Regions from separate parts of the Streptomyces sp. FXJ1.172 genome, predicted to be linked through region 1. Evidence: riboswitches for the same ligand, from Rfam matches in the RefSeq annotation. Region 1 holds a riboswitch; each other region holds the start of a gene.
What was found. A riboswitch is a leader RNA that binds a small molecule or an ion and turns the genes downstream of it on or off. The one in region 1 is predicted to bind S-adenosylmethionine.
Positions count from the first base shown of each region.

Region 2: it holds a riboswitch for S-adenosylmethionine, as region 1 does, so the genes downstream of both, A6P39_RS03840 (putative leader peptide) here and thrC (threonine synthase) in region 1, are expected to answer to the same signal.
Region 3: it holds a riboswitch for S-adenosylmethionine, as region 1 does, so the genes downstream of both, A6P39_RS30015 (aminotransferase class V-fold PLP-dependent enzyme) here and thrC (threonine synthase) in region 1, are expected to answer to the same signal.

Region 1 covers NZ_CP119133.2:5,217,644-5,223,892, reverse strand. The annotation lists gene groL (chaperonin GroEL) at 1-593, opposite strand, end outside; gene A6P39_RS23365 (cold-shock protein) at 889-1,092, opposite strand; gene A6P39_RS23360 (MoaD/ThiS family protein) at 1,525-1,800, opposite strand; gene thrC (threonine synthase) at 1,797-3,080, opposite strand; SAM riboswitch class I at 3,098-3,242, opposite strand; gene A6P39_RS23350 (glucosyl-3-phosphoglycerate synthase) at 3,403-4,374, shown strand; gene A6P39_RS23345 (alpha,alpha-trehalose-phosphate synthase (UDP-forming)) at 4,448-5,875, shown strand; gene otsB (trehalose-phosphatase) at 5,851-6,249, opposite strand, start outside.
Region 2 covers NZ_CP119133.2:775,476-781,724, forward strand. The annotation lists gene A6P39_RS03820 (LLM class flavin-dependent oxidoreductase) at 286-1,392, shown strand; gene A6P39_RS03825 (NtaA/DmoA family FMN-dependent monooxygenase) at 1,389-2,789, shown strand; gene A6P39_RS03830 (LLM class F420-dependent oxidoreductase) at 2,881-3,804, shown strand; gene A6P39_RS03835 (DUF1684 domain-containing protein) at 3,875-4,699, shown strand; SAM riboswitch class IV at 4,789-4,902, shown strand; gene A6P39_RS03840 (putative leader peptide) at 4,936-5,052, shown strand; partial or broken gene A6P39_RS03845 (ABC transporter substrate-binding protein) at 5,270-6,249, shown strand, end outside.
Region 3 covers NZ_CP119133.2:6,687,071-6,693,319, reverse strand. The annotation lists gene A6P39_RS30025 (rhomboid family intramembrane serine protease) at 1-109, shown strand, start outside; gene A6P39_RS30020 (Lrp/AsnC family transcriptional regulator) at 106-387, shown strand; gene A6P39_RS30015 (aminotransferase class V-fold PLP-dependent enzyme) at 432-1,793, opposite strand; SAM riboswitch class IV at 1,938-2,054, opposite strand; gene trpD (anthranilate phosphoribosyltransferase) at 2,139-3,203, opposite strand; gene qcrB (cytochrome bc1 complex cytochrome b subunit) at 3,343-4,980, opposite strand; gene qcrA (cytochrome bc1 complex Rieske iron-sulfur subunit) at 4,977-6,035, opposite strand; gene qcrC (cytochrome bc1 complex diheme cytochrome c subunit) at 6,032-6,249, opposite strand, start outside.

The DNA.
Region 1 (6,249 bases):
ATGTAGCCCTTGTCGAAGCGCATGCCCTCGGTGAGCTCCAGCTCCAGACCGAAGGTGTTGCTCTCCTCGACGGTGATGACGCCTTCCTTGCCGACCTTGTCCATGGCCTCGGCGATCAGCTCGCCGATCTGGGTGTCGGCGGCGGAGATGGACGCGGTGGAGGCGATCTGCTCCTTGGTCTCGACGTCCTTCGCCTGCTCCAGCAGGGCGGCGGAGACGGCCTCGACGGCCTTCTCGATACCGCGCTTCAGAGCCATCGGGTTGGCACCGGCGGCGACGTTGCGCAGGCCTTCCTTGACCAGGGCCTGGGCGAGCACGGTCGCGGTGGTCGTACCGTCACCGGCGACGTCGTCCGTCTTCTTGGCGACTTCCTTGACCAGCTCGGCGCCGATCTTCTCGTACGGGTCCTCGAGCTCGATCTCCTTGGCGATGGAGACACCATCGTTGGTGATCGTGGGGGCGCCCCACTTCTTCTCGAGGACGACGTTGCGACCCTTGGGGCCGAGCGTCACCTTGACGGCGTCCGCGAGCTGGTTCATGCCGCGCTCGAGGCCGCGCCGCGCCTCCTCGTCGAACGCGATGATCTTGGCCATGTGAAGTGGTCCCTCCAGGACTGGGGGTGATTCCTTCGGACCGCGCCCGCGCCCGCGACGGACGGCTCGCCGGCCTGTGGTTCCTTGCCCCACATGGCCTGCGGGCCTCACCGACCCGGTCCTTCTTTGTCACTCTCACCTTCAGAGTGCTAACGCAATGATTAGCACTCGGCATGGTCGAGTGCAAGCGCCTCTCGCCGTCCGGCAGGGGCCGTCAGCCGCCCGCGAACAGAGGCCCGGGGACGGCGAAGGGCCCGCACCCCTGCGAGGTGCGGGCCCTTCGGACAAGAAACGTTCAGGCGCTGAGGCGAACCATGTCGGCCTGCGGGCCCTTCTGGCCCTGCGAGATCTCGAACTCCACCCGCTGGCCCTCTTCCAGGGTGCGGTAGCCGTCCATCTGAATGGCGCTGTAGTGGACGAAGACGTCCGCACCACCGTCGACCGCGATGAAGCCGTACCCCTTCTCCGCGTTGAACCACTTGACGGTGCCCTGAGCCATGCCTAACTCCCCTATTACTGGCCCTTGCACAGATCCACACTTCGCGGACCCGGGTCAGACCTCACCCCCCATTGGTCGGGGGCGTGCGCCGGAACGCGTCGACCGCGGCTGAATGTATCTGTCCAACTGCCGTCTGCAACAGGTCAATCGGACGAGAAATCTGGACGAGCCCAGTCCGGAATCTGCCTAAACTTCGGCTGAATTCAGGGCAAGTCGGGCTGTACAAAATGGAACGAAAGCCGCAGAAAGCCCGCACACTTTGGCTGCTTCTTATCGGGCCCGCGGTGAGGAATCCGGGGCCTGTGACCTTCGGGCTCGGAACGCGTTCCCCAACTGTACCGCGCTCAATCACACTGAATGGCCCCCTCCGTTTCTCTCACGGAGGAGGCCATTCGATGAACAATCGGTAACCGCGGTTACCGAGGGTATCAATCAGCCGCCGGCGACCGCCGGAATGATGGAGACACCGGCGCCCTCGGGGGTCGCCGTCTCGAGGCCCTGTTCGAAGCGGACGTCGTCGTCGTTGACGTAGACGTTGACGAACCGGCGCAGCTTGCCCTGGTCGTCCAGCACGCGGGCGGAGATACCGGTGTGGTTCTTCTCCAGGTCCGCGATGACCTCGGCGAGGGTCGCCCCCTCGGCGGCGACCTCGGCCTGGCCGCCGGTGTAGGTGCGCAGGATGGTGGGGATGCGAACGGTCACGCTCATGCGAGGCCAGCCTCTCGGAAGGAGTCCAGGGTCGGGCGGATGGTGGCGGTCAGACCCGTGCCGGCCACGGCGTCCAGCGTCTTCAGGCCGTCGCCGGTGTTGAGGACCACCGTGGTCTTCGTCGGGTCCAGGACGCCGTCCTTGATCAGCTTGCGGGTGACGCCGACCGTCACACCGCCCGCCGTCTCGGCGAAGATGCCCTCGGTGCGGGCCAGCAGCTTGATCGCGTCGACGACTTCCCCGTCGGTCACGTCCTCCACCGCACCGCCGGTGCGGCGCGCGATGTCCAGCACGTACGGCCCGTCGGCCGGGTTGCCGATGGCGAGGGACTTGGCGATGGTGTTCGGCTTCTGCGGGCGGACCACGTCGTGCCCGGCCTTGAAGGCGGCGGACACCGGCGAGCAGCCCTCGGCCTGCGCACCGAAGATCTTGTACGGCCTGTCCTCGACCAGGCCCAGCTCGATCAGTTCCTTCAGACCCTTGTCGATCTTCGTGAGCTGGGAGCCGGAGGCGATCGGGATCACGATCTGGTCGGGCAGCCGCCAGCCGAGCTGCTCGCAGATCTCGTACGCGAGGGTCTTGGAGCCCTCCGCGTAGTACGGCCGCAGGTTGACGTTGACGAAGCCCCAGCCCTCGCCGGCCGGGTCGCCGATCAGCTCGGAGCAGAAGCGGTTGACGTCGTCGTAGTTGCCCTCGATGCCGACCAGCTCGCCGCCGTAGACCGCGGCCATGACGACCTTGCCCTGCTCCAGGTCGTGCGGGATGAACACGCAGGAGCGGAAGCCGGCGCGGGCCGCGGCGGCGCCGACGGCACCGGCCAGGTTGCCCGTGGAGGAGCAGGACAGGGTGGTGAAGCCGAAGGCGCGCGCGGCCTCCAGCGCCTGGGCGACGACGCGGTCCTTGAAGGAGTGCGTCGGGTTGCCGGAGTCGTCCTTCACGAACAGCCCGCCGGTGACGCCGAGTTCGCGGGCGAGGTTGTCGGCCTTGACGAGCTTGGTCCAGCCGGGGTTCAGGTTCGGCTTGTCGGCCACGTCCGCCGGGACGGGCAGCAGGGGCGCGTACCGCCAGATGTTCGCCGGGCCCGATGCGACCCGCCGGCGCAGTTCCTCGGTGTCGTAGCCGGAGAAGTCGTAGGCGGCCTCCAGCGGGCCGAAACACTCCTCGCACGCGAAGACCGGGCCGAGCGGGACACGGTGACCGCACTCGCGACAGCTCAGCGCCACGGCGGGACCGAGGTCGACGGTGGAGGTGCTGGAACTTGCAACTGTCTGCACAGCCATGGAGGCGAGGCCCTTTCTCCTCATCTTCCTCACGGCGCATCTCGCCGCGAGACGGATTTGGCACCTTCCCTAGCCGGGAGCCTCGCTTGTGAAAAGACGAGACCGGCTGGAGGGTTGCCGGGGCTTCACCGGGCCGTTTCCCTCTGCCCCTCTGGATGAGCTGTATGCGGTTGTGGAACGCGCGCGACCCCCGACATGCGATGGTCATCGGCGTTGTTCAAGACTGTAACCGACGGCCACGACAGTTGAGATAGTCGTCCGAACCGCGAGATGGATCACACCGTGACCCCATGTGATCACGAACAGTGAGGAGTCGCAGACCGTGCTGGAAGAAGTCGAACGCTGGCTGGCCACCCGCTCCTGGTCCGTGACCGACCGCCCGCTGCACCGGATCGTGGCCGCCAAGCAGCGCACGGGCCAGACGATCAGCGTCGTGCTGCCCGCGCTCAACGAGGAGGAGACCGTCGGCGACATCGTCACGGCCATCCGCCGCGACCTCGTGGAAGAGGTCCCGCTCGTCGACGAGATCGTCGTCGTCGACTCCGGCTCCACCGACCGCACCTCCGAGGTCGCCGCCGCCGCGGGCGCGCGGGTCGTTCACCGTGACGAGATCCTGCCCCGCATTCCGGCCGTCCCCGGCAAGGGTGAGGTCCTGTGGCGCTCTCTCCTCGTCACCGCCGGGGACATCATCTGTTTCATCGACGCGGACCTGAGGGAGTTCTCCTCGGACTTCGTCTCCGGAATCGTCGGCCCGCTGCTCACCGACCCCGAGGTGGCCCTCGTCAAGGCCATGTACGACCGCCCGCTCACGGTGTCCGACGGGCACGCCTTGGGCCCGGCTGCCGCGGGGCAGGGCGGCCGGGTCACCGAGCTGATGGCCCGCCCGCTGCTGAACATGCACTGGCCGCAGCTGGCCGGGTTCGTGCAGCCGCTCGGCGGCGAGTACGCGGCCCGCCGCGGCCTGCTGGAACAGCTGCCCTTCCCCGTCGGTTACGGCGTGGAGCTGGGCATGCTGGTCGACGCCCTGCACCTGGTGGGACTCGACGCGCTGGCCCAGGTGGACGTCGGCGTGCGCAAGCACCGCCACCAGGACGGCCAGGCGCTCGGCCGGATGGCCGCGGCGATCTACCGCACCGCCCAGCTCCGGCTGGCCCGAGGCCACCTGGTGCGCCCCTCGCTGACCCAGTTCGAGCGGGGCGAGGACGGCTTCGAACCGCGCACCTACTCGGTGGACACAGAGGAACGGCCGCCGATGGTGGAGATCGCGGAGTATGCCGAGCGGAAGGTGGCGTGAACCGGCCGCGGGGTCGTATACGGCGGCGTGGCCGTACGTTTGAGCGTTTCCGGGCTGGGCTAGGTTGAGGACCATGGCTTCCACGCACGGTGCCGAGGTGCTGGTCGCGTCCAATCGCGGCCCGGTTTCGTACACGGTGTCCCCCGACGAGGGGGAGGGCTCGCTGCGCGCCAAGCGGGGCGGCGGCGGGCTGGTCTCGGGGCTGTCGGCCATCGGGTCGGACGCGGACTCGGTGTGGGTGTGCGCCGCGCTGGGCGACGGCGACCGCGAGGCCGTACGGCGGGCGGACGGCAGGCTGCTGCCGGCCGCGGACACCGGCGGTCAGCGGGTGCGGATGCTGGACATCGACCCGGACGTCTTCGCCGAGGCGTACAACGGCATCGCCAACTCGGTGCTGTGGTTCGTCCACCACATGCTGTACCAGACCCCGCTGGAGCCGGTCTTCGACGCCCGGTTCCGGCAGCAGTGGGCGTCCTACCAGGCCTACAACCGGGCGTTCGCCGAGGCGCTGGCCGAGGAGGCCGCCAGGGGGGCGGCGGTGGTCGTGCAGGACTACCACCTGGCCCTCGCGCCCCTGATGCTCCGGCAGCTCAGGCCCGACCTGCGCATCGGCCACTTCTCGCACACCCCGTGGGCCCCGCCGGACTACTTCCGGCTGCTGCCCGACGACATCGCGGCCGAACTGCTGCACGGCATCCTGGGCGCGGACCGGGCGGCCTTCCTGACCGGGCGCTGGGCGGAGGCGTTCACGGCCTGCTGTGACGCGGTGCTCGGGCCCGGGGTCACCACCGGTACGGCGATCGGGGTGCACGGGCTCGGCGCGGACGCGGACTTCCTGCGCGCACGGGCGCACGAGCCGGACGTCGACGAGCGGATGGCCGCGCTGCGCGAGGAGATCGGCGAGAGCCGCAAGACGATCGTCCGCGTGGACCGCACCGAACTGTCCAAGAACATCGTGCGCGGGCTGCTGGCGTACCGGCAGCTGCTGGACGACCATCCCGAGTGGCGCGAGCGCGTGGTGCACGTCGCGTTCGCGTACCCCTCCCGGCAGGATCTCGCCGTGTACCGGGACTACACCGCCGAGGTGCAGCGGGTCGCGCAGGAGATCAACTCACGGTACGGGACGGCCGGCTGGCGTCCGGTGGAGCTGCACGTCAAGGACGACTTCGCGCGCTCGCTCGCCGCGTACCGGCTCGCCGACGTCGCCCTGGTCAATCCGATCCGGGACGGCATGAACCTGGTCGCCAAGGAGGTGCCGGTCGTCTCCGACGAGGGGTGCGTGCTGGTGCTGTCCCGGGAGGCCGGGGCGTACGAGGAGCTGGGCGAGGACGCGATCGTGGTGAACCCGTACGACATCGGGGGTACGGCACAGGCGCTGCACGCGGCGCTGAGCATGCCGGCGGGTGAGCGGGCGGAGCGGTCCAAGCGGCTGGCCGCGGCCGCGACGGCACTTCCGCCGGCGAAGTGGTTCCTTGATCAGCTGGCCGCGCTGGAGCGGTGATCGATCCCGGCCGCCAGCGACCGCAGCAGCGCCACGACGCCGGCCGGGCCGTCGACCACCACGTCCGCCCGCTCCGCCAGTTCCGTGACCTCCGTGCTGCCGCTGCACACCAGCAGGCCGGGGACCCCGTCACCGCGGAGCTTGTCCACGGCGGCGTAGGCGGGCAGGTCGCCGAGATCGTCGCCGGCGTAGAGGACCGCGCCGGCGCCCGTCCGGCGGACGTACTCGCCGAGGGCCACGCCCTTGTCCATGCCGGGCGGGCGCAGTTCCAGGACCAGGCGGCCGGGTTCGACGATCAGCCCATGGCGGGCGGCGAGGTCGGTGAGGGGGCCGCGCAGGGCCTCGAACGCGGCCTCCGGGTCGGCGGCGCGGCG
Region 2 (6,249 bases), 4.4 Mb from region 1:
GATGCCCCTCCGCCATGGTCGACCTTGACACTCACAGGGGCGGGCGACGTACGTTGAAGGGGAAAGTTCCTGACAGGTGGAGGCTTTGATGCACGTACTGGGCGCGGCACCGCGCGGTGCGTGCACCGGTGCGCGGCTCATCACCCGGCGGCATGTCGACTACTGCCGTACCTCCTCCGCCGCCTGTCCTTCCGTACACGCCTGACCCCTGCCGGCCGTCCCGTCGGCTGTCTCGTCGTGGCCCTGTGGCCGCGGGTTTCTCGTGTTTCCCGGAAGGAACTCCCATTGTCCGGCCCTGCCCTGCACCTCGCCGTCGAGATCGACGGCGACGGCGCCCACCCCGCGGCCTGGCGCCGCGCCGCCCACTCCCCCGATCAACTGCTCACACCGCGCCGCGTGGCCCAGGTCGCCACCATCGCCGAGAACGCCGGGTTCACGCTGATCACGCTGGACGACGGCGTGCTGCCGCCCGGCGCCTCACCGGATCCGGTGGGCCGTATCGGCGCGGTGGAGCGGGCAGCCTTCATCGCGGCGTCCACGAGCACCATCGGGATCGCGCCCGTCGTCCCGGTCACGTATGCCGAACCCTTCCATGTCTCCGGCCAGCTGGCGTCCCTGGACCACATTTCCGCCGGTCGCGCCGGGTGGGTGGTGACGGAGGAGGAGCGTGCCGAGGCGGCGCGTGCCTGGGGGCGGCAGCTGATCGCCGACGCCGCCGCACGGGCCCGGGAGTCCCGTGACGGCGTGGAGGTGGCCCGCGCCCTGTGGGACTCGTGGGAGGACGACGCGGTCATCCGGTCCGTGGCCACCAGCCGCTACCTCGACCGCGAGCGGCTGCACTACATCGACTTCACGGGCGAGGCGTATGCCGTCAAGGGCCCGGCGATCGTGCCGCGCCCGCCTCAGGGGCAGCTTGTCGTCCTGGGCAGGCCGGACCGGGTTCCCGCCGCACAGCTCGACGTCGCTCTCGTCGAAGGGCGCGAACTCGCGGAAGTCGCCGCGGCCGCTGCCGCCGCCGGTACGCCCCGCGTCTTCGCCGAGGTCGACGTGGCGCTGGACACCCCGCAGGCCTCGGCCGCCGAGCGCGTCGCCGACCTGGAACGGCACGCGTCGTGGACCGACCGGAGGTGGCTGCGTCACGTCGGCTCGGCGGACCAATTGGTCTCACTGCTGGCTGAGTTGAGCCGTCACGTCGACGGCGTACGGCTGCACCCGCTGGTGCTGGACGAGGACCTGCCCGTCCTCTCCCGCCTCGTCCTGCCGGCCCTGTCCGAGCGACGCCTCGTCGCCCGCCCGCTGCCCGGTACGTCCCTGCGCTCGACCCTGGGTCTGGAGCGCCCCGCCAATCGCTTCGCAGCCATGGCCGCGGCCGCCCAGGAGGATGCCCGATGACCCGCACCGACCCCCTCGACGTCCCCCGGCCACACGCCCAGCTGCACTTCGGAGTGTTCTTCCAGGGCGTCAACCACTGGACCATCTGGTCCGCCCCCGACAGCGGCTCCCAGATCGACCCTGCCTCCTTCCGCCGGGTCGCCCAGACCGCCGAACGGGGCCTGTTCGACGCGTTCTTCCTCGGCGAGGGACTGCGGCTGCGCGAGGTCGACGGCAGAATCCATGACCTCGACGTGGCCGGACGGCCGGACGCCATCACCCAGCTCGCGGCGCTGGCCGCGGTCACCCACCAGATCGGCCTGGTCTCCACCTCCAACTCCACCTTCAACGAACCCGCCGATCTGGCCCGCCGCCTCTCCGGACTCGACCTGCTCTCCGAGGGCCGCGCCGGCTGGAACGTGGTGACCACGGACAACGCCTGGACCGGCGCGAACTTCCGCCGCGGCGGCTACCTCGACCACGCCGACCGCTATCGGCGCGCCGAGGAGTTCCTCACCGTCGCCCGCGCGTTGTGGGACGGCTGGGGGGACGGAGCAATCGCCGACTCCGCGGGTGCACGGGAATGGTCGGTGCCCGGTGCCGTACACCGAGTACGGCACCGCGGAGCGCAGTTCGACGTCGACCTCGCCCCGACCCTGCCGCGCAGCGCCCAGGGCCACCCGGTGATCTTCCAGGCCGGTGACTCCGGCGAGGGACGCGACTTCGCCGCCCGCAACGCCGACGTCATCTTCTCCGCGCACGGCAACGTCTTCGACGACGCACTCGCCTTTGCCGAGGACATACGCACCCGTCTGCGCGCCGTCGGCCGACCCGACGACGACCTGCGGATCCTGCCCGGCACCGAGATCATCATCGGCGCCACCGAGGAGGAGGCCCAGGAGAAGAAGCGCTGGATCCGGCTCCAGCAGGTCACACCCGCCACGGCGCTGGGGATCGCCGGACTGCTGTGGGGCATCGACCTGTCCGACCGCGACGCCGACGGCCCGCTGCCCAACGAGGATCCGGTCGTCACCGAGAACGACGGCTCCTTCGGCGCCCGGCGCATCACCGACCCGCGCGCGGTTGTGGCCGAATGGCGGGCGAAGGCGGAGGCGCACGGCTGGTCGCTGCGCGAGACCGTCATCGCGCTCGGCCCACAGCGCGGGCACGTCGGCACCCCGTCCGGCCTGGCCGACAAGTTCGCCCACTTCGTGCGGCACGGCGCGATCGACGGCTTCAACGTCACGCCCTACCTCATCCCAGACGGCCTCGACGACATCGTCGACCTGCTCGTCCCGGAGCTGCAGGACCGCGGGATCTACCGCACCGAGTACAGCGGCACCACCCTGCGCGAGCACCTCGGCCTGCGCGCACCCCTCACCCACAGGTCCGCACCGGACCGACGACAGGCGGGCTGAGCCTCCGAGCCGGCCCTTGTACACATGACTGACAAGAAGCTGTCACACGCCGACCGGAATGCGGGTTCGGACGACGCCCGTTCTGACTGACATGACTGTTGGAGTAGCGCTCAACGCGTCCGACGCGCCGAACCAGGTCGACGCCACCGTCCAACTGGCCCGGGAAGCCGCCGAGTTCGGTGTCACGTCGGCCTGGTTCGGGCAGACCTTCGGCGCGGACTCACCCCAGCTCGCGGGGATCGTCGGGCGCGAGGTGCCCGGACTGCAGGTCGGCACCTCCGCTATCCCCGTCTTCGGTCGACACCCGCTGCTCGTCTCCAGCCAGGCCCAGACCGCCCAGGCCGCGACCCACGGCCGCTATCACCTCGGTCTGGCTCTGGGCACGAAACTGCTGACGGAGACGGGCTTCGGCCTGCCTTTCGAACGACCCATCGCCCGGCTGCGCGAATTCCTCACCGCCCTGCGGCAGTTGACCAAGACCGGTACGGCCGACTTCCACGGCGAGCTGCTCACCGCCACCACACCGATCCCGGCGCGGGTACCAGGTGCCGAGAACGGCGTCCCCCTGCTCGTCGCCGCGATGGGGCCGCAGGCTCTGCGGGCCAGCGGCGAGCTTGCCGACGGAATCCTGCCCTATCTGGCAGGACCGCGCGCCCTGGCGGACCACATCGTGCCCGCCCTGAACGCCGCGGCCGAGGCCGCAGGCCGCCCCGCGCCCAGGATCGTGGCCCTGGTGCCCGGCGTGGTCACGGACGATGTCGACGCGGTGCGGGCCAAGGCCACCCAGAACCTCGCCTTCTACGAACAGATCCCCTCCTACGCGCGAGTCATCGAACTCTCCGGCGGCGGGCGGGCCGCCGACCTGGCCGTGATCGGCGACGAGAAGACGGTCGAGGCCGAGGTACGCCGTTACCGCGACGCCGGCGCCACCGAGGTCGTGTTCTCGGGCACCGAGATCGCGGGAGAAGCCGATCGCCGACGCACCTGGCGACTCCTCGGCGAACTGGCCGGCTGAGTACACCCGTCCGCTCGACAACCCCCTGTATCCCCTGCCCGAAGGCCCCCCGGCACAAAGGAGATTCCCCATGACCACCGAGGCCGCCACCACGGACCTCCACGCCTTCACCGAGACCTGGCTGGAGTGGTACCGAGCCCAGGAGGCCCGGCTCGCCGCCCCTCACGGGTTCCTGGCGATCACCGGCCTGCACTGGCTCGACGACCGACCCCAGCGCTTCCCGGACGCGCCCGGCGCGTGGCGCACCGGCCCCGAAGGCGTCGTCGTAGACCTCGACGACGCCGAGGAATTGGTCGTCGACGGGGCGCCGGTGCGCGGCGAGCACCGCTTCGGCGTGCTTCCCGAGCGCGGCGGCGTCGACGCCCTCTGGGGAGACGCCGTCATCGAGGTCGCCAGGCGCGGCGGCCAGGACATCGTGCGCCCCCGGCACCCGGACGCGCCGCTGCGCACGGCTTTCACCGGAACGCCTGCCTACGCCCCCGACCCGCGCTGGGCCGTGACGGGCCGCTACATCCCCTTCGACACTCCGCGGCCGACCACCGTGGGCGCTGCGGTCGAGGGCCTTGAGCATGTCTACGACGCCCCGGGCAGAGTCGAGTTCGAACTCGACGGGCGCCCGCTGTCGCTGACCGTGTTCCCCGGCCACGGTGCGGGACGGCTGATGGTGCTGTTCACCGACGAGACCTCCGGGGTCACCACCTACGCCGCCAACCGGGCCCTGGCCCTCGATCCGCCCGCCGCCGACGGTACGGTCGTCCTGGACTTCAACCGTGCCACCAACCTGCCGTGCGCCTACACGGACCTGGCCACCTGCCCGCTGCCCCCAGCCGAGAACCGGCTGCCGGTGGCGATCGAAGCCGGCCAGAAGATCCCCCGCGAGCGCGGCGGCTCCTGAGCTGGGCGCACTCTCGCCCCGACTCCCCGTACAAGGCGTCCTTTTGCGCCATTGACGTACCGACAAGACCGCTCCGTACGATCACGAACGGCATTGAGTGTCAGCGTCAAGCCCTGGCTCGCTGACCGGCAACCCTCCCACGCGGTGGGGTGCTCCAGGTGAAAGCCCGGCGGGATCACCGATGATGTCCGCAAGCGCGTGACCCGTGACCGGGGCCGGATATATGGAGGACCGATATGCGGCACGGTGGTGACCTCAGCGCCCGCTTCGCCGGCACCACCGTGTTCTCCCGGCTCTCGCGCCGGCGTCACATCGACCTCAAGCGCTCGACGAGCTGTCTCTGTCAGGCCTGACGGGCCTTCCCGCCGCTGGTCGCAGTACGGCACCTGTCGTCGCCGCACCCGCCTGCGCCTGATCTCCGTCTGTCTTTGATCCCCCCTTTCGCTCTGATCCCCCCTCTGCACAGCGCTCCCCCGGCACCGGCGTCGCGCCGGCCGGGGCCGCACGCCCACGCACGGCCGTGCCCTGCACCACATCCGTGCCTGGTGACACGAGCAGGAGAAGCCCTCCGTGACTGCACTTTCCGATGTCAGAACCTCCCGGTGGGCGGCACTGACCGCCGTCGTGACCACCAGTGTTCTGCTGACCGCCTGCGGCTCCGGCGGCGGCGGTTCCGGCAGCGGCGCCGGGCAGCCCAAGTCCGGCGGCACCCTGACCTTCGCGGTGGGTTCGGACGCCGGCTGCGTGGATCCGCAGCAGGTCGCCAGCAACGAGACCATCTACTCGGTGCGCCAGATCGTGGACTCCCTGACGGACCAGGACCCGAAGACCGCCAAGATCGTGCCGTGGCTGGCGAAGAGCTGGAAGGTCAGTTCCGACGCCACGACGTTCACGTTCCATCTGAGGTCGGGTGTCACCTTCAGCGACGGCTCGAAGCTGACCGCGCAGGCCGTCAAGGACAACTTCGACGCGGTGCCGAAGCTCGGCGCCCTGGGGACTCTCGCCGAGGGCTACCTGAGCGGCGTCAAGAGCACCACGGCAGTCGACCCGCTCACCGTCAAGGTGACGTTCAGCCAGCCCAACTCCCAGTTCCTGCAGGCCACTTCGACCCATTCGCTGGGGATCGAGTCGTCGGCGAGCGTGAGGGAGACCCCGCAGCGTACGGGCCGGAGGCCTCCAGTCCGGCCAGGTCGACGCGATCAGCAGCGTCGGCAAGGCCAACGAGACGGCGCTCAAGGGCGGTCAGGTCACCCTGCAGCGACGGGCCAACCCCGGCGTCGTGTTCGGTCTCGGCCTCAACAACTCACGGCCGGTCCTGAAGGACGCGCGAGTGCGCCAGGCGACCCTGTACGCCGTCGACCGGCAGCAGATCGCGGACACCGTGTTCCCGACCGGCACCCAGCCGGCGACCAGCGTCCTCGCCCACACCACACCCGACTACACCAGCCTCGCCTCCGACCTGGCGTCCGACGCGGCCAAAGCCAAGTCGCTGCTGGACGCGGCCGGCTGGAAGACCGGCAGCGACGGCATCCGCACCAAGGACGGCAAGA
Region 3 (6,249 bases), 1.5 Mb from region 1:
CCTGGTGGGGTTCGGGCTGGGCTTCGTCTACGCGTGGGTGCGTTACGGGCGTGGGACTAGAGTGAAGTGCACCGCAGCTCCGGCACCCGAGGGAGAGAACCAGCCGTGATCACCGCGATCGTCCTCATCAAGACCAGCGTGGACCGGATCCCCGAGATCGCGGAGCAGATCGCTTCGCTGGACTCGGTGAGCGAGGTTTTCTCCGTCACCGGTACGTACGACTTGATCGCGATGGTCCGGGTGGGCCGGCACGAGGATCTCGCCGAGGTCATCCCGGGGCGGATCAGCAAGATCCCCGGTGTGGAGGGCACGGACACGCACGTGGCGTTCCGTACCTACTCCCAGCACGACCTCGAGGCGGCCTTCGCGATCGGGCTGGACTCCTGACCGGCTGAAAACCGCCTCGACCCGCTCCTCGACGGGGGGCCGGCTCACACGGCAGGCACGCAGCGGCCGTCCTCCGTGCGGTACGTCCACTTCGCACCCTCGGTCACCAGTTCCCGCACGGCGTTCACGAAGCGCTCGACGTGCTCGTCGGGGGTGCCCGCGCCGAAGCTCACGCGGATGGCGTTGAGGGACTTCTCGCCCGGGGCCGCCTCCGGGGCGCCGCACTCGCCCTGGGTCTGCGGGTCGCTGCCCAGCAGGGTGCGGACCAGGGGGTGGGCGCAGAAGAGGCCGTCGCGGACGCCGATGCCGTACTCGGCGGAGAGCGCGGCGGCGAAGTGGGAGCTGTTCCAGCCCTCCACCACGAAGGAGATCACGCCGACCCGCGGGGCGTCGTCGCCGAACAGGGACAGCACCTTCACCTGCGGGACCTCGGCCAGGCCCGCGCGGACCCGGGCGATCAGCTGCCGCTCGCGGGCGACCAGGCCGTCCCAGCCGGCCTCGGTGAGCGCCTTGCACGCCGAGGCGATGGAATAGGCGCCGATGACGTTCGGGGAACCCGCCTCGTGCCGGGCGGCGCTCTCGTGCCACTCCACGGCCACTCCCCCGTCCGGACGCCGGGTGACCTTGCGGCTGGCACCGCCGCCCGCGAGGTACGGCTCGGCCGCGCGCAGCCAGTCGGCGCGGCCCGCGAGGACACCGGAGCCGAAGGGGGCGTACAGCTTGTGCCCGGAGAAGGCGACCCAGTCGACGTCCAGGTCCCGGACGTCCACCGGGTGGTGCGGGGCCAGCTGGGCGGCGTCCAGGACGATCCGGGCGCCATGGGCGTGCGCGGCGGCGGCCAGCTCGCGCACCGGCCACAGCTCGCCGGTGACGTTGGAGGCACCGGTGACGCAGACCAGCGCCGGGCCGTGCGGGTCGCGGTCGGCGAGGGCCCGCTCCAGGGTCTCGACGGCCTGGCGCGGGGTGCGCGGGGCGTTCAGGTAGGTGACCTTCGCGTCCTGCCAGGGCAGCAGCGAGGCGTGGTGCTCGGTCTCGAAGACGAAGACCTGGCAGCCGGCGGGGAGGGCGCGGGCGAGCAGGTTGAGGGAGTCCGTCGTCGAGCGGGTGAAGACCACCTGGTCGTCGGCGCGGCAGCCGAGGAAGCGGGCGACCGTCGCGCGGGCGTTCTCGAACAGGTCGGTGGAGAGCTGGGAGAGGTAGCCGGCGCCGCGGTGGACGCTGCCGTAGTACGGCGCGTAGGCGGCCACGTCGTCCCAGACGCGCTGCAGGGCGGGGGCGCTGGCCGCGTAGTCGAGGGCGGCGTAGGTGACCTCGCCGCCGGTGACGAGCGGAACGGTGACATCCCGGCCCAGAACGGCCAGCGGGGCACATACGGACTGGTCGGCGGCAGCGGTGAAGACAGACATGGGTGAACTCCCGTGAGAACGTACGGCACAGAAGGCGTACGGAAAGAAGAGAAGAAGGGTGTGCGGAGGCGGGGCTCGGCGGCCCTATCGCATTCGCTTGCTCACGGAAGGCTCCTCGACGACCAGGACCCCTGGCTCTCGAGGGGTCCGCGCTTGCCGTGGACCTCGCTGCCCACGGCCTGGTCTTCACCCGGGGCACCCCGCCACGGACGGAGGGTTGCCGGACAGTCGGCCGGGGCCTCATGACTGTCACTCATGACCTGGTCCAGGAAACTACGTCAGATGATCGGCGTCCCGCAACCCGAGTCCGGATCGCGGGACGCCCGTCGGTGACGCCGGTGACCGCTATGCGTTGGTCGCCGCCACCCAGCGCTCCAGCGCCCGCTTCGCCGCGCCCGAGTCGATCGACTCGGCGGCCCGGACCATGCCGGCGCGCAGCTGCTCGGCGAGCGGGGCGTCCGCCGGGTGCAGCGCGACCAGGGCCGCCGCGGAATTGAGCAGGACGGCGTCGCGGACCGGACCCGGCTCGCCCTCGAGCAGCCGGCGGGCCACGTCCGCGTTGTGGGCCGGGTCGCCGCCGCGCAGGGCCTCCACGGGGACGAGGCCGAGGCCGACCTCGCGCGGGTCGAAGACCTCCTCGGTGACCTTGCCGTCCCGGACGACCCAGACCCGGGAGGTGGACGTCGTCGTCAGCTCGTCCAGGCCGTCGTCGCCCCGGAAGACCAGCGCGGAGTTGCCGCGCCCGGCGAGCACGCCCGCGACGATCGGCGCCTCCTGCGCCACGGCCACGCCGACCGCCTGGGCCCGTACCTTCGCCGGGTTGGTCAGCGGACCGAGCAGGTTGAACACCGTGCGGATGCCCAACTGGCCGCGGGCGGCGCCCACATGGCGCAGCGCGGGGTGGAACTTCACCGCGAAGCAGAAGGTGATGCCGGCCTCCTCGGCGACCTCGGCCACCCGCCGGGGCGTGAGGTCGAGGTTGACGCCGAGCTTCTCGAGGACGTCGGAGGATCCGGAGGCGGAGGAGGCGGCGCGGTTGCCGTGCTTGACCACCTTGGCGCCCGTGCCGGCGACGACCAGCGACGACATCGTGGAGATGTTCACCGTCCGCGCCCCGTCGCCGCCGGTGCCGACGATGTCGACGGTCCGGCCGGGCACCTCGATCACGTTCGCGTGCTCGTACATCGTGCGGACCAGACCGGTGATCTCTTCCACCGTCTGCCCCTTGGCCCGCAGCGCCACCGCGAAGCCGGCGATCTGCGCGTCGGTCGCCTCGCCGCGCATGATCCGGTCCATCGCCCACGCGGTGTCGTCGGCGGACAGGTCATGGCCGCTGAGCAGGCCGTTCAGCAGGGCGGGCCAGGAGCGGCCCGCCGTGGTGTCGCCTCCAGCGGGGGTCACAGCGCTCATAGCCGCTCCTGGGTGTCGTACCTGCGAGACCACTGGGTCGAAACCAGTGGTGATGCCACCTTATCGGCCCCAGGACAGGGCGAAGGGCCCCGTCCGTAAGCCGGACGGGGCCCTTCAGCGTGGCGTGGCGACGCGGGGATCAGTGGTGGCCGTGGCCGCTCGTGATCTCCTTGTATTCGTCGACGGTCGGCTTCGGGATCTGGCTGTCCTCGCCGTAGTAGGCGTTGGACATCTTCACCCGCAGCTTCTCCGAGGTCGGCACCTTGCGCTGGACACCGTTCTCGTCGACCGCCGGGCCGATCTGGGCCGGCTCGTACTGCTTGTGCGCGGTGAGCGTGTGCAGCTGCTCCTGGCTGAGCGGCTCGTGCACCTCGATGAACTCACCGTGCGGCAGCCGCTTGATGATGCCGGTCTCGCGACCGTGCAGCACCTTGTCGCGGTCGCGGCGCTGCAGGCCGAGGCAGATCCGCTTGGTGACGATGAACGCGATGACCGGGCCGGCGAAGAAGAAGATCCGGACGAACCAGGTCACGGCGTTGATCGACAGGTGGAAGTGCGTGGCCCACAGGTCGTTGCCGCCGCCGACCAGGGTGATCATGTAGATCGTCACCCAGGCGACACCGAACGCGGTACGGGTCGGGGCGTTGCGCGGGCGGTCCAGGATGTGGTGCTCGCTCTTGTCGCCGGTGACCCACGACTCGATGAACGGGTAGACCGCGATCGCCGCCAGGACCAGCGGGAAGAGGACCAGCGGGATGAACACGCCCAGGACGAGCGTGTGACCCCAGATGTTGACCTCCCAGCCCGGCATGAAGCGGATCAGACCCTCGGCGAAGCCCATGTACCAGTCGGGCTGGGCGCCGGTGGACACCTGGTCCGGACGGTAGGGGCCCATGGCCCAGATCGGGTTGATCTGGGCGACCGCCGCGATGGCCGCGATGACGCCGAAGACCAGGAAGAAGAAGCCTCCGGCCTTGGCCATGTAGACCGGCAGCAGCGGCATGCCGACGACGTTCTTCTCGGACTTGCCCGGACCCGCGAACTGCGTGTGCTTGTGGAAGAAGACCAGGATCAGGTGCGCGACCATCAGGCCGAGCATGATGCCGGGCAGCAGCAGGATGTGGATCGAGTAGAACCGGGCGACGAAGTCGTGGCCGGGGAACTGACCGCCGAAGAGGAAGAACGACAGGTACGTGCCGATGATCGGCACGGACAGGATCGCGCCCTCCATGAAACGGACACCGGTGCCGGAGAGCAGGTCGTCCGGCAGCGAGTAACCGGTGAAGCCGGTGAACATGCCGAGGACGAACAGCAGGAAGCCGAACAGCCAGTTGATCTCACGCGGCTTGCGGAACGCGCCGGTGAAGAACACGCGCATCATGTGCACGAACATGCCGGCGAGGAAGATCAGCGCGGCCCAGTGGTGGATCTGCCGGATCAGCAGACCACCACGCACATCGAAGGAGATGTGCACGGTCGAGTTGAACGCCTCGGACATCAGCTGTCCCTGCAGCGGGACGTACGAGCCGTGGTAGACGACCTCGTTCATCGACGGGTGGAAGAACAGTGTCAGATAGACACCCGTCAGGATGATGATGATGAAGCTGTACATGCACACTTCGCCCAACATGAACGACCAGTGGTCGGGGAAGATCTTGCGCATGTTGCTCTTGGCCAGGGAGTAGATCCCCAGTCGGCCGTCGACCCAGTCGGCGACGCGCTCGCCGGCCGGGGCCTTCCCGCGCCCGCGGGAGTTCTCGTTCGCTGTAGTGCTCATCCGCGCTCCCAGAATGCAGGACCGACGGGCTCCTCGAAGTCGCCCAGCGCCTGGAGGTAACCCTCACTGTCCACGCCGATGCGCAGCTGCGGCAGGGCGTGGCCGGCGGGACCGAAGATCACTCGGGCCCCGTCGGAGAGGTCGAAGGTGGACTGGTGGCACGGGCACAGCACGTGGTGCGTCTGCTGCTCGTACAGCGAGATCGGGCAGCCGACGTGGGTGCAGATCTTGGAGAAGGCGACGATGCCCTCGTGCGACCAGTCGAGTTCGCGCTTGTCCTTGATGTTGCCCGGCTGGAGCCGGACGATCATCAGGGCGGCCTTGGCGATCTCGTTCTGGAAGTCCTCGTTCGTCTCCTCCAGGCCGTCGGGCTTGGCGAAGGTGAGCGAGCCGACCATGACGTCCTCGGGACGCAGCGGCTGGTTCGTGTTCATGTTGACCAGGCGCTTGCCCTTGGCCCACATGGTGTGCCGCAGCTTGGTGCCGGGCGCCGGGCCGAGACCGCCGAGCAGCATGACGCCGGAGAGCGGCACCAGGGCCAGCGCGCCGAACATCGTGTTGCGGATCAGCTTGCGCCGGCCGAAGCCGGACTCCTCGGCACCCTGCTGGAAGTCGTCCATGACCTTCGCCCGCAGCTCGGGCGAGGCCTCGATCGCGTGCCGCTCGTCGGCCATCTCCACGTCGGACATCAGGGTGCGGGCCCAGTGGACCGCGCCCGCGCCGATGCAGAACAGCGCCGTACCGAGCGTCAGGCCCAGCGTGAAGTTCAGCGCGCTGATGTGCCCGATCGGGAAGACGAAGATCGACTTGTCGTGCGGGACCGCCACGTACGCGACGATGAAGCCGATGGTGGCGAGCATCGAGATCGTGAACAGCAGGGCGACGAAACGCTCGGACCGCTTGGCGGCGCGCTCGTCGATGTCCTGGATCCGGTGCTCGTGCGGCGGCAGACCCGGGTCGGCGAACGGGTTCTCCTCGTCCGCGACGCTTACGGCGCCATGCGCGTGCTCCTGCTCAGCGGGCAGGTTCTCTTCTGGAATGTCTTGGCTACTCATGACTTCTTGGCCTTTGCGGTCCGAGCGGCGACCCAGACGGCGACCGCGATCAGCGCGCCGAGGCCGAAGATCCAGGCGAACAGACCCTCACTGACCGGCCCGATGCCGCCCAGCTCCAGACCGCCCGGGTTCTCCGTCTTGTCGCCGTTGACCGCGTTCAGGTACGCGATGATGTCCTTCTTGTTCTTCGAGGACAGCGTGGTGTCCGGGAAGG